DNA from 3 places in the Arthrobacter sp. UC242_113 genome. Region 2 is predicted to be linked to each of the others. Evidence: riboswitches for the same ligand, from Rfam matches in the RefSeq annotation. Region 2 holds a riboswitch; each other region holds the start of a gene.
What was found. Region 2 has a riboswitch for cyclic di-AMP ahead of ACHMXB_RS18270 (NlpC/P60 family protein). Riboswitches for the same ligand answer to the same signal wherever they lie in the genome.
Positions count from the first base shown of each region.

Region 1: another riboswitch for cyclic di-AMP. It lies ahead of ACHMXB_RS00265 (C40 family peptidase); the one in region 2 lies ahead of ACHMXB_RS18270 (NlpC/P60 family protein).
Region 3: another riboswitch for cyclic di-AMP. It lies ahead of ACHMXB_RS16810 (LysM peptidoglycan-binding domain-containing protein); the one in region 2 lies ahead of ACHMXB_RS18270 (NlpC/P60 family protein).

Region 1 is NZ_CP171968.1:59,567-63,119, forward strand. Features, by position in the region: gene ACHMXB_RS00260 (M23 family metallopeptidase) at 1-809, shown strand, start outside; cyclic di-AMP (ydaO/yuaA leader) riboswitch at 932-1,116, shown strand; gene ACHMXB_RS00265 (C40 family peptidase) at 1,277-1,879, shown strand; gene ACHMXB_RS00270 (NlpC/P60 family protein) at 1,982-2,770, shown strand; gene ACHMXB_RS00275 (HNH endonuclease) at 2,993-3,493, shown strand; gene ACHMXB_RS00280 (molybdenum cofactor guanylyltransferase) at 3,529-3,553, shown strand, end outside.
Region 2 is NZ_CP171968.1:4,013,696-4,017,248, reverse strand. Features, by position in the region: gene ACHMXB_RS18280 (GTP pyrophosphokinase family protein) at 1-297, shown strand, start outside; gene ACHMXB_RS18275 (SulP family inorganic anion transporter) at 305-1,807, shown strand; cyclic di-AMP (ydaO/yuaA leader) riboswitch at 1,952-2,154, shown strand; gene ACHMXB_RS18270 (NlpC/P60 family protein) at 2,158-2,910, shown strand; gene ACHMXB_RS18265 (diguanylate cyclase) at 3,150-3,553, opposite strand, start outside.
Region 3 is NZ_CP171968.1:3,690,471-3,694,023, reverse strand. Features, by position in the region: gene ACHMXB_RS16820 (NAD(P) transhydrogenase subunit alpha) at 1-323, shown strand, start outside; gene ACHMXB_RS16815 (NAD(P)(+) transhydrogenase (Re/Si-specific) subunit beta) at 320-1,693, shown strand; cyclic di-AMP (ydaO/yuaA leader) riboswitch at 1,843-2,011, shown strand; gene ACHMXB_RS16810 (LysM peptidoglycan-binding domain-containing protein) at 2,018-3,001, shown strand; gene ACHMXB_RS16805 (hypothetical protein) at 3,084-3,386, opposite strand.

The DNA.
Region 1 (3,553 bases), 670 kb from region 2:
GCCGCCGCCGCGCGTCCGGTCCCGCTCCTGAGCCGCGCCTCGCGGAGGCCATTGCCGCGGACCGTCCCCGGGACGCCCAGCGCGAAGCGCGCCGCCGCCGTCGGGGTCCGTTCCGGCAGGTTACGGATTTCGCTTCGGCCAGTGGTGTGGGGCAAAAAGCTGGAGTGGCCCTTGCTGCCACCGGCCTGCTGCTGACTGTTACTGTCCCCGCCACGAGCCCCGTCCTGGCTGCCGGAGAGCAGCAGGGAGCGGCATCCGCGTCCGCCGCCGCACCGGCCCAGCCGAAGGTCTCGGCGGAAGCGGCAGCAAAGATCGACTTCAGCCGCACGTCCGTCTCCACCACCGGAGACCCGGACGGAAAGCTTAAGCAGCTCCTGAGTGCCCAGTCTGCCGGCAGCATCAGCCGTGCGGCCTCTGTGGGCACCCTGGGCGGGCCGCTGACCACGCTGGTCAAGTCCTCGCCGTTTGGTTACCGGGTCAGCCCGATCACCGGCGGCGCCGGAGAGTTCCACCGCGGCCAGGACTTCGCCGCCCAGTGCGGCACTCAGGTGCTTGCTGCGGCCAGCGGCAAGGTCACGTTCTCAGGGTGGCATCCGTACGGGGGAGGCAACCGCGTGGTCATCGACCACGGCAACGGCTTGGAGACCACGTACAACCACCTGTCGTCCTCCAGCGTCGAGGTTGGCCAAAAGGTCACCCGCGGTGAGGCGATTGCCCTGAGCGGGACCACCGGCGCCTCCACCGGCTGCCACCTCCACTTCGAGGTGATGGTCAACGGGGAAGTCGTTGATCCCACCCTCTGGCTCTAAGCCAAACCGAGTGAGCACTCTCATTCCTGTGACATGCCGTGACCTGAATGTGACATTCGCTCGGAACTGCTGTACCGTCTAAACCGCGTCAACTTTTCCGAAGTTGACGCTCTTGAGTGGATTGCCTAGCTCTGCCACCGCTCAAGGTCCGTTCGCATTACATCGTCTGGCAGGGGCGGGGGAACCAATTTTGGTCTTCGCAAGAAGGCCTTGGGGTTAAGTCGCAAAGCTTCCCAGGAAGCCGAGCGGCCGGGTGCACTCCCATCCGAATCCGACAGCTCACCTCGCAGGCATTGGGAGAGGCTACCTTCGTGTCTTCACGCCACAATGCCGCGCGCCACCGCGCGCAAACGGTTCGTATGAACCCATTGGACTCCGTGTCCAAGGCGGTTAGCGCCAATGCCGGCACAGTAGGTCGCCAGGCAGCTGTTATCGCAGCCGCTTCAGGTCTCATCCTGAGCGTTGGCATGCCTGCCAACGCAGCCGACGCCAACATTGGTGTTTCCGCCTCCTCGGAGACCGGATCCCAGGCCGCGCAGCTTGCTGTGACCGCCGCGCCCACCGCCACTGTCTCCTTCGAGCGTCCTGCCGTCACCACCGTGGCAGCCCCGGTCGTCGAAACTATTGCTCCGCAGGCGAGCGATGAGGGCCAGGCGGGCGACGTAGGCCAGGCCACCGACGAGAGCACCGGTGCGGCCCAGGCCGTCACCGCCAAGTCCACCGATGGTGCGGCATCCGCCGCGGCGTCCGGACTGGCTGCAATCGCGTACACCGGCATCGGCAACCCCTACGTCTGGGGCGGCACCACCCCCAGCGGCTGGGACTGCTCCGGCTTCACCCAGTGGGTTTACGCTCAGGCAGGCATCAGCATTCCTCGCGTCAACGCATGGAACGCCATGAAGCCCACCTCCACGCCTGCTCCCGGCGACCTGGTCATGCAGAACGGCGGCGCCCACGTGGGCATCTACGTTGGCAACGGCATGATGATCAGCGCGCTGAACCCCTCGGACGGCACTCTGCTGCACGCGGTGTCCGCAACGGGCACGTCCGCTTTTTACACCCTTCGCTAAAAATCCGATTCGAGGCGGGCCGGCTTACCCCCAAGATGCCGGCGCGTCGATAACCCACGTCCTGCTACCGCGGTCCGTGGAACACGAAAGAGAGACATTTTCATGACTACACGTGCGACCATTGCACGGCACCGCGCCGAGGTCACCAAGACCAGCTCGCTGGCTGTCATTGCCAAGGCCGTCGGCGACAACGCCGGTGGCATGGGCCGCCAGGCCGCAGTTATCGCTGCTGCTTCCGGTCTTGTCCTGACCAGCGGCATCGCGGCCAACGCTGCTGAGACCAACGTTCAGCGCGAATCCGTTCCGGCTTCCACGCTGGAAGTCCAGTCTGTTGCGCCGGCCACCATCTCTGCTGCATCCAGCATCGCGATCTCCTACGAGAAGCCGGTGGTCTCCACCGCCCCGGCTCCCGTCGTTGAGGCCCCGAAGCCGGTCGTCAAGGTCCAGGAAGCGGCCCCCGCAGTTGAGGCTGCTCCGGTTGCTGAAGCCACCCCCGCAGTCCAGACCACGGCCGCTGTCGAAACCGCTGCCCCGGCAGCGCCGAAGACCACTGCCGCCAGCGGCAAGGGCGCTGCAATCGCTGCTGCCGCCTACGCGCAGCTGGGCGTTTCCCAAGACTGCACCGCCCTGGCCACCAACGCACTCGCAGCTGTGGGCATCCACTACCACGGCTGGCCGGCAGGCTACCTGTCCCTGGGCCGCACCGTCAGCGCTGCTGAGGCTCAGCCGGGCGACCTCGCCTACTACCAGAACGGCGGCATGGGCCTGGCCCACATCGCTGTCTACGTCGGCAACGGCCAGGCCGTCCACGGCGGCTGGAACGGCGGAACCACCGCACTGTTCAGCGTAAACGTCGGCTCCGGCCCGGTCTTCATCCGCGTCGGCGGCTAAGACACCCAATCGTTACGGAAGGACCCCCGCCAGCATGGCGGGGGTCCTTTTTTGCCTCGTGCCCGCACGAATTTTCGGCGACACGCCATGGTGATGCTTGTGTTCGATTCGCTCATCTGCCTAGTGAGTGTTTACTCTTATGGTGTCGATCCATAGCCCGGACATGCAGAGGGCAGCCGGCCCTCGCGCCTCTGCCGGGTGCGGCCGTGAAGAGGTATGTGCATGCGCACTCTCGTTCTGAATGCTGGATATGAACCGCTGGCGGTAGTGACCTTCCGCCGGGCGCTGGTCCTTGTGCTCACCGGAAAGGCAAGCGTGGTGGCCGAAGGCGACGATCCTGTCGTCGGGCCGCAGGACATCATGGGCCGTCCGTCCGTGATTCTCCTCAACCGCTACATCCGCCCCCGGTACAACATGATCACCGCGGTGAGCAGACGCGGTGTGCTTCGCCGCGACGGCCACCGGTGCGCCTACTGCGGCAAGGCAGCCCACACCATAGACCATGTCCAGCCGAAATCGCGGGGCGGTGCGGACTCCTGGGAGAACCTCGTCGCAGCCTGCCTTCGCTGCAACAACGTCAAGGGTGATCACACGCCCAGCGAAATGGGCTGGAAGCTCCGGTTCGATCCGGCGCCACCGGTGGGCACCATGTGGCAGATCAAGGAGCTGGAAAAGCCCACACCGGCGTGGGATCCGTTCCTGCTTCCGGAAAGAGCAGCCTGACGCTAGCCTGAGCCTTCGCGGCTTACTCTGGGTGGGTGGACTTTGACGCAATAATCTTGG
Region 2 (3,553 bases):
AAAGTAGATGACGACTGGGGATGGGCGGCCGAACTCCTGGCGGCCCACGGACTCAAGCAGACCGTCCAGCTTGCCGGACTGCTCAGCGCCAACCGGATCACCGAGGTCCGCAGGGCCCTGGACCACCGCTACTCCCCCGGCCCGGACCGCCTGCTGGATGACCTCCTGCTGTGGCAGTACGGCACCAAACACATTGACCTCACCGCCGAGGCGCCCGACGCCGTCCCGCACCCCCGGCGCGACAGCCTCCTGCGGCGGCTGAAGCAGATCGAGCGCTACCGCCAGACGAAGAAATAGAGTTTTCATGAAGCCCGAACAGCTCCAGTCCGTCCGGGCCACGCTCCGTTCCCCGCGGCGCCTCAAGACCGAGGCCCTCGCCGGACTGGTGGTGGCCCTCGCCCTCATTCCGGAAGCCATTGCATTCTCCGTGATCGCCGGAGTGGATCCCCGGATCGGGCTGTTCGCCTCCTTCACCATGGCGGTGACCATCTCCTTCGTTGGCGGCCGGCCCGCCATGATCTCGGCCGCAACAGGCGCCGTCGCGCTGGTGATCGCGCCGCTGATGCGCAGCCACGGGCTGGACCACCTGATCTCCGCGGTGATCCTCGCCGGGATCTTCCAGATCCTGCTCGCCGTCCTGGGCGTCACCCGGCTCATGCGCTTCATCCCGCGCTCGGTGATGGTTGGCTTCGTGAACGCGCTGGCCATCCTCGTGTTCATGGCCCAACTGCCGGAACTGATCGGGGTCCCCTGGCCCGTGTATCCGCTGGTCGCCGCCGGCCTGCTGATCGTCATCGGCTTCCGCCGGATTACGACGGCGATGCCGTCGCCTTTGGTGGCCATCGTCCTCCTGACGGTCCTCGCCGTGGTCGCCGGGATCGACGTCCCCACCGTCCAGGACAAGGGCCAACTCCCGGAAAGCCTGCCCACGCTGTTCATCCCGCAGGTGCCTCTGACGTGGGAAACCTTCCAGACCATCGCCCCGTTCTCGCTGTCCATGGCGCTCGTGGGGCTGCTGGAATCCCTGATGACTTCCAAGCTCGTGGACGACATCACCGATACGCGGTCCAACAAGACCCGCGAATCCTGGGGCCAGGGCGTGGCCAACATCATCACCGGGTTCCTGGGCGGCATGGGCGGCTGCGCTGTGATCGGGCAGACCATGATCAATGTCAAGGGCTCCGGCGCGCGGAGCCGGGTGTCCACGTTCCTCGCCGGCGTCTTCCTGCTGGTGCTGGTAGTCACCCTGGGCGACATCGTGGGCCTCATCCCCATGGCCGCCCTCGTGGCGGTGATGATCTTCATCTCGGCCATCACCTTCGAATGGCACTCAGTGGCGCCCGCCACCCTGAAGCGGATGCCCAAGTCGGAAACCGCCGTCATGCTGATCACCGTGGGCACGGTGGTGGTCACCCACAATCTGGCAATCGGCGTCGGCGTCGGGGTTCTGGCGGCGATGGCGATGTTCGCCCGCCGGGTGGCCCATTTTGCCACCGTGGAGCGGACGGAAGTGGAGCTCAACGGCCGGACTGCAGCCACCTACACGGTGGACGGCGAGCTGTTCTTCGCCTCCTCCAACGACCTCTACACGCAGTTCAACTACGCCGGCGACGCCGAGCCTGACATCGACAAGGTGGTGATCGATCTGCACGCCTCGCACCTGTGGGATGCCTCCACCATCGCCGTGCTGGACGCGGTCACGGAGAAGTACCGCAGGCACGGCCGTGAGGTGGAACTGATCGGCCTCAACTCAGCCAGCACCCAGATGCGCGAACGTCTGGCCGGGAAGCTCAACGCCGCAGAGTGAGCATTATCACTTCATGACTCCCACGCCCCCTACCTGACGCGGATCAGCATGGCAGGAAACGACACGGTCCCGTTACCTTAATGTGACATTCGGAAAAGCCTCCCGTACGGTGGAAAACGTGCCTTCTTCACCGACGAGGCACTCCCGCGCTGATTGCCTAACTCTGCCGCAGCCCGAGGAACCATTCGAAGACCCATGTCCGGCAGAGACGGGGAAACCACTTTTCGGCCCGCTTGAAGCGGGCCTTGGGGGTGAAGCCGCACAGTTCCTGACCACGCTCAGGACCGCGGCCGGGTGCCTCCCATCCGAATCCGACAGCTCACCTCGCAGGCATCGGGAGAGGCTTCTTCATGTCGTTCCGCTTTATTTCTGGCCGCCGTGCTGCGGTCATCCTTGCAGCATCCGGCCTGGCCTTCACCGGCAGCGTCGCAGCCAATGCCGCCAACGCTCCGGCCCCGCAGGCCAAGGCTCCCGCCGGCGCCCCCGCGACGGCCGGACAGGTCCAGGCTCCCCTGAGCGCCGCCTCCAGCGTCAAGATCGCTTTTGAGCGCCCCGCGGTCAAGTCCACCCCCGCTCCGGTGGTGGCAGCGCCTGTCGTCGAACAGCCGGCCGTGAAGAAAGCTGCGGCCCCTGCCGCCGCCCCCGTCACTGCCGCCCCGGCTGCTGCGCCCGCCAAGGCTGCAGCCGCGCCGGCCGCAGCCGCCGCACCCGCGCCCGCGCCCGCACCGAAGGTCACCGTTAAGGCTGCGGCTCCCGCGCCGAAGGCCCCCGCCAAGGCCGCCGCAGGCGTCAACGCCACCATGCTGGCGTCCGCCTACGCCCAGATCGGCATCACGCAGGACTGCACCGCCATGGTGGAGAAGGCCCTCGGTGCCGCCGGCATCCATGTGGGTGACCTCGCGCCGATGCAGTTCCTGGGCCACGGCAGGGTTGTCTCCACCCCGCAGCCCGGCGACATGATTGTGCAGTCCGGCCACGTGGCGATCTACGCCGGCGGCGGCAAGGTCATCAGCGGTGGCATGAACGGCATCAACGCCACCATGGCCCACCCGCTGTCCTGGCTCACGGCCACCGGTCCCGTCACGTTCGTGCGCGCGGCCTAGCAGAGCTGAAAAACCGCCGTGTTCCGCTGCCTTGGGGGCGGCGGAACACGGCCCCCCAAGGTGCTCCCACCTTTCTACAAGGAGTAGGGAACACACTGGCTACGCCTGATGAAGACCGCAGACTCCGGCTGCGAGTCAGGATCTCCGGGTCCGGATTGTCCCCCATGCATTCCGGATCCGGTGCCTGCTTTAAGATCCGGCGCCTGCTTTAAGCGGGCAGGAGCCGCGCCATCTCCGCTTCAGCCTCTGACCGTGCGGTTCCGCCCCTGTGATTTCGCCTCATAAAGAGCGACGTCCGCGGCCGCGATCACCTCGTCGAGGTCCGCGGTTTTCGCGTTATAGGTGGAAATGCCGTAGCTGACTGTCGGCATCCGCAGCAGTTCGGGGATGTGCTGCTCTGCCAGCCTCCTGCTGATTTCACTCGCAATGATTTCCGCACTCTTGGGGCCCGCGCCAGGAAGCAGGAGGATGAACTCCTCGCCGCCGTAGCGCCCGGCAAGGTCCGTGGACCGGACCGATGCGCTGCACGCCTGGGCGAACGCCCGCAGTGCAAGGTCTCCCGCCGCGTGGCCGAAGGTGTCGTTGACCGACTTGAAGTGGTCCAGGTCCGCCAGGATCAGCGAGCCGCCGCTGTTGGCAGCCT
Region 3 (3,553 bases), 320 kb from region 2:
TGGTGTCGAAGGTTTCCAGCACGCTGCATACGCCCCTGATGTCCGGAGCGAACGCGATCCACGGGATCATCCTGGTGGGTGCCATCATCGTCGCCGGCCAGGCCACGCACCCCTGGGTTCTCGCGGTGGCGCTGCTGGCGGTTGTGCTTGCCACGGCCAACCTGGTGGGCGGCTTTGTGGTGACGGACCGCATGCTGGAGATGTTCCGGGGCCGCAAGCCGGATAAACCGGCGAAGCCAGGTGCCGCGGCAGGTGCCGGTGCCACGCCAGGCGCGGGGACCACCCTGGGTGAAACCAAGGAGAACACGGAGGCCACGCGGTGACCCTCCTCGACCCCAATGTCACCGCCCTGCTCTACCTCGCGGCCGCCGTCTTCTTCATCCTGGCGCTGAAGGGCCTTAACTCCCCGCGCACCGCCCGCCGCGGGAACCTCATCGGCGCCTTCGGTGCGCTCGTCGCCGTCGTCACTGTCTTTTTCTCGACCCGGCTGGACAACGTCCCCCTGATCCTCGGCGCCATTGTGGTCGGTTCCGGTGTGGCCGCCCCCGTGGCCAGGCGCGTCAAGATGACCCAGATGCCGCAGCTCGTCGCCCTCTTCAACGGGGTGGGCGGCGGCGCCGCCGCCCTCGTGGCGCTGCTGGAACTGCCGCATGCGGAGGACGCCTGGGTGCGTGTCGCCGTCGTCTTCACCCTGCTGGTGGGGGCGGTCTCCTTCGCCGGTTCCGCCGTGACGTTCGCGAAGCTGCAGGAGCTCATGACCACTCGCCCCGTGGTGTTCCCCGGCCTGCCGGTGCTCATGGGCGCGGTGCTGCTCGCAGCGGTAGGCGCGGCTGCCGCCGTCGTGCTCGGCGGTTCGTTGGTCCTGGCCCTCCTGCTCTTGCTGCTGGGCCTGGTGGCAGGCGTGCTGCTGGTGCTGCCGGTGGGCGGCGCCGACGTGCCGATCGTCATCTCGCTGCTCAACGCCTTCACCGGCCTGGCGGTTGCGGCGTCCGGCCTGGTGCTGGGCAACGTGCTCCTGGTGGTGGCCGGCACGCTGGTGGGGGCGTCCGGCACCATCCTGACCCGGGCGATGGCCGCGGCCATGGGCCGCAGCGTGGCCGGCATTCTGTTCGGCGCGTTCCGGGGAGGTTCGACGGCGGGATCCACCGCCGTGAGCGACCGTCCGGTCCGCTCGTCGAGCCCGGAGGACGTGGCCGTGCTGCTGGGCTACGCGCAGCGCGTGATCATCGTCCCCGGCTACGGGCTGGCCGTGGCGCAGGGACAGCACACCGCCGCGGAGCTGGCGCAGGCCCTGGAATCCCGGGGTACCCGCGTGGACTTCGCCATCCACCCGGTGGCGGGACGCATGCCCGGGCACATGAACGTGCTCCTCGCCGAGGCAAATGTGCCCTACGAATCGCTCAAGGAAATGGGCGAGATCAACTCCGAGTTCCGCACCGCCGACGTCGCGCTGGTGGTGGGCGCGAACGACGTCGTGAACCCCGCCGCCAAGACCACCGCCGGCTCGCCGATCTATGGGATGCCGATCCTAGAGGTGGCGGACGCACGGCAGGTGGTGTTCCTCAAGCGCTCCATGCGCCCCGGGTTCGCGGGGATCGAGAACGACCTCATGTTCGAGCCGCAGACCACGCTGCTGTTCGGCGACGCCAAGGAGTCCCTGACGAAGGTGCTGGGCGCTGTGAAGGCCCTGTAGGCTGCAGCATCCGGGGCCCGTCCGCACCCTCTCCGACACGCCCTCGTTACTGAAATGTGACTTTGGGTGCCCAAGTGCGATAGCCTCGGCCGGTGCCCTGGTTCCGCTCGGGGCATTCCCGGGCAGAATGCCGAGCCCTGCCGCTGACCGGGATCCGTTCGCTATGACCAACAGGCAGGGACGGGGGAACCACCTTTGTACCGGCCTTGCGCGCCAAGGCCTAGGGGTTAAGTCCAGACGCTCCGCCTAGCGGCGGGCAGGACCGGGTGACTCCCATCCGAACCCGACAGCTCACCCCGCAGGCATGGGAGAGGCACATCAACCATGTCACGTAAGTTCACACCCGCGCGCCACCGCGCCACCCCGACCACGTCCATCGCTTTGCAGGGCCTGCAGTATTCCCTCAAGTCCAACGCCGCCTCGGTTGCCAAGCCGGCGGCTGCCGCCGCCGTCGCTTCCGGACTCCTCTTCGGCGCCGGAGCACCCGCACACGCAGGTGCCTACGCGCCGGAGACGCCTGACGCTGCTGCTGCAGTCCAGTCCGCCGCTGGCCAGGCGCTGGCAGCACCCGCCCAGGCAGTCCCCGCTCCGGTGCAGGCCGCCCCGGCAGTTCCCGCGCCGGCAAGCGGTGGATCTGCTGTTGCCGGCGCGTCGCACACTGTTGTGTCCGGCGACACCCTTGGTGCCATTGCAGCACGCCATGGTGTCGGCCTCGATGCACTCCTCGCAGAGAACGGCCTGTCCCTGGCGTCTGTCATTTACCCCGGCGACCAGATCCTCATCCCGGGACCTGGTGCAGTTGCAGCTCCCGCAGTGCCTGCGGCTCCGGCCGTGCCTGCGGTTCCTGCCGTGCCTGCGGTTCCTGCCGTGCCTGCGGTTCCTGCCGCTCCGGCAGTTCCCGCGGCTCCGGCCCCGGCAGCCCCGGCGTCCTCCGGCATGGGAATCTACAACGCCTCCGCCTCGATTACACCGGCGGCCGCAACCCCGTCAGCCAGTGGGGTGGGTGGAGCCATTGTGGCCTCTGCCCGGGCACAGCTCGGCGCCACCCAGGACTGCACCATCCTGGTGGAACAGGCACTGCGCTCCGTCGGCAAGTCCGTCGGAGACCTCGCGCCCACGCAGTTCTACCAGTACGGCACTCCGGTTTCCGCCCCGCAGCCCGGCGACCTGATGATCAGCGCCGGACACGTCGGCGTCTACATCGGCGGCGGCCAGGCCATCAGCAGCGGCATGAATGGCGTCAACGAAACCATCGTGCACCCGGCCTCCTGGCTCACCGGCTCCACCTACGTGCGGGTGAATGTCTAACAGCGGGACCGCCACACGGGCGATACGGAACACACAGCAGCGGCGGGTGCATCAGCACCCGCCGCTGCGGTGTTTGGTGGCCTCAGAAGGTCTCGATGTGGGACCGCACGTGGGAGCCGTCCGTGCTCAGCCACCCTTTGCCCGCCGCATAGACCAGCATGTTGGCGAAACGATAGTTCCAGCCCATGCCGATCCGTCCGGCGCATTCGCCCCGTATCCAGTCCACGGAAACCAGGACGTCCCCCTCGTCCATCCTGCCCGCAGAGGCAGACTCCAGGAGAGCGGGAAGGCTGTGCTTCGCCTCTTCGGAGAGCAGGACCTTGAAACTGGTGCAATCATCAGGTTCGTCAAGGGCAACCGACCCCGGGCTGACTCGTACGTGCACTGCGTCTCCTTCCGGATTTGTGGAACCGTTCCTGGGTCCACTATGTCCAGAGCCGGCAGGGTCCCGGAAGACGAGCTTTTTGATAGCCGGTATTGGCAAAATGAATGCCCGCGCCGCTGGCCCCAGAGCGTTACGTCCCGCCCCGCCAGCCGCCCAAGCCCCTACAT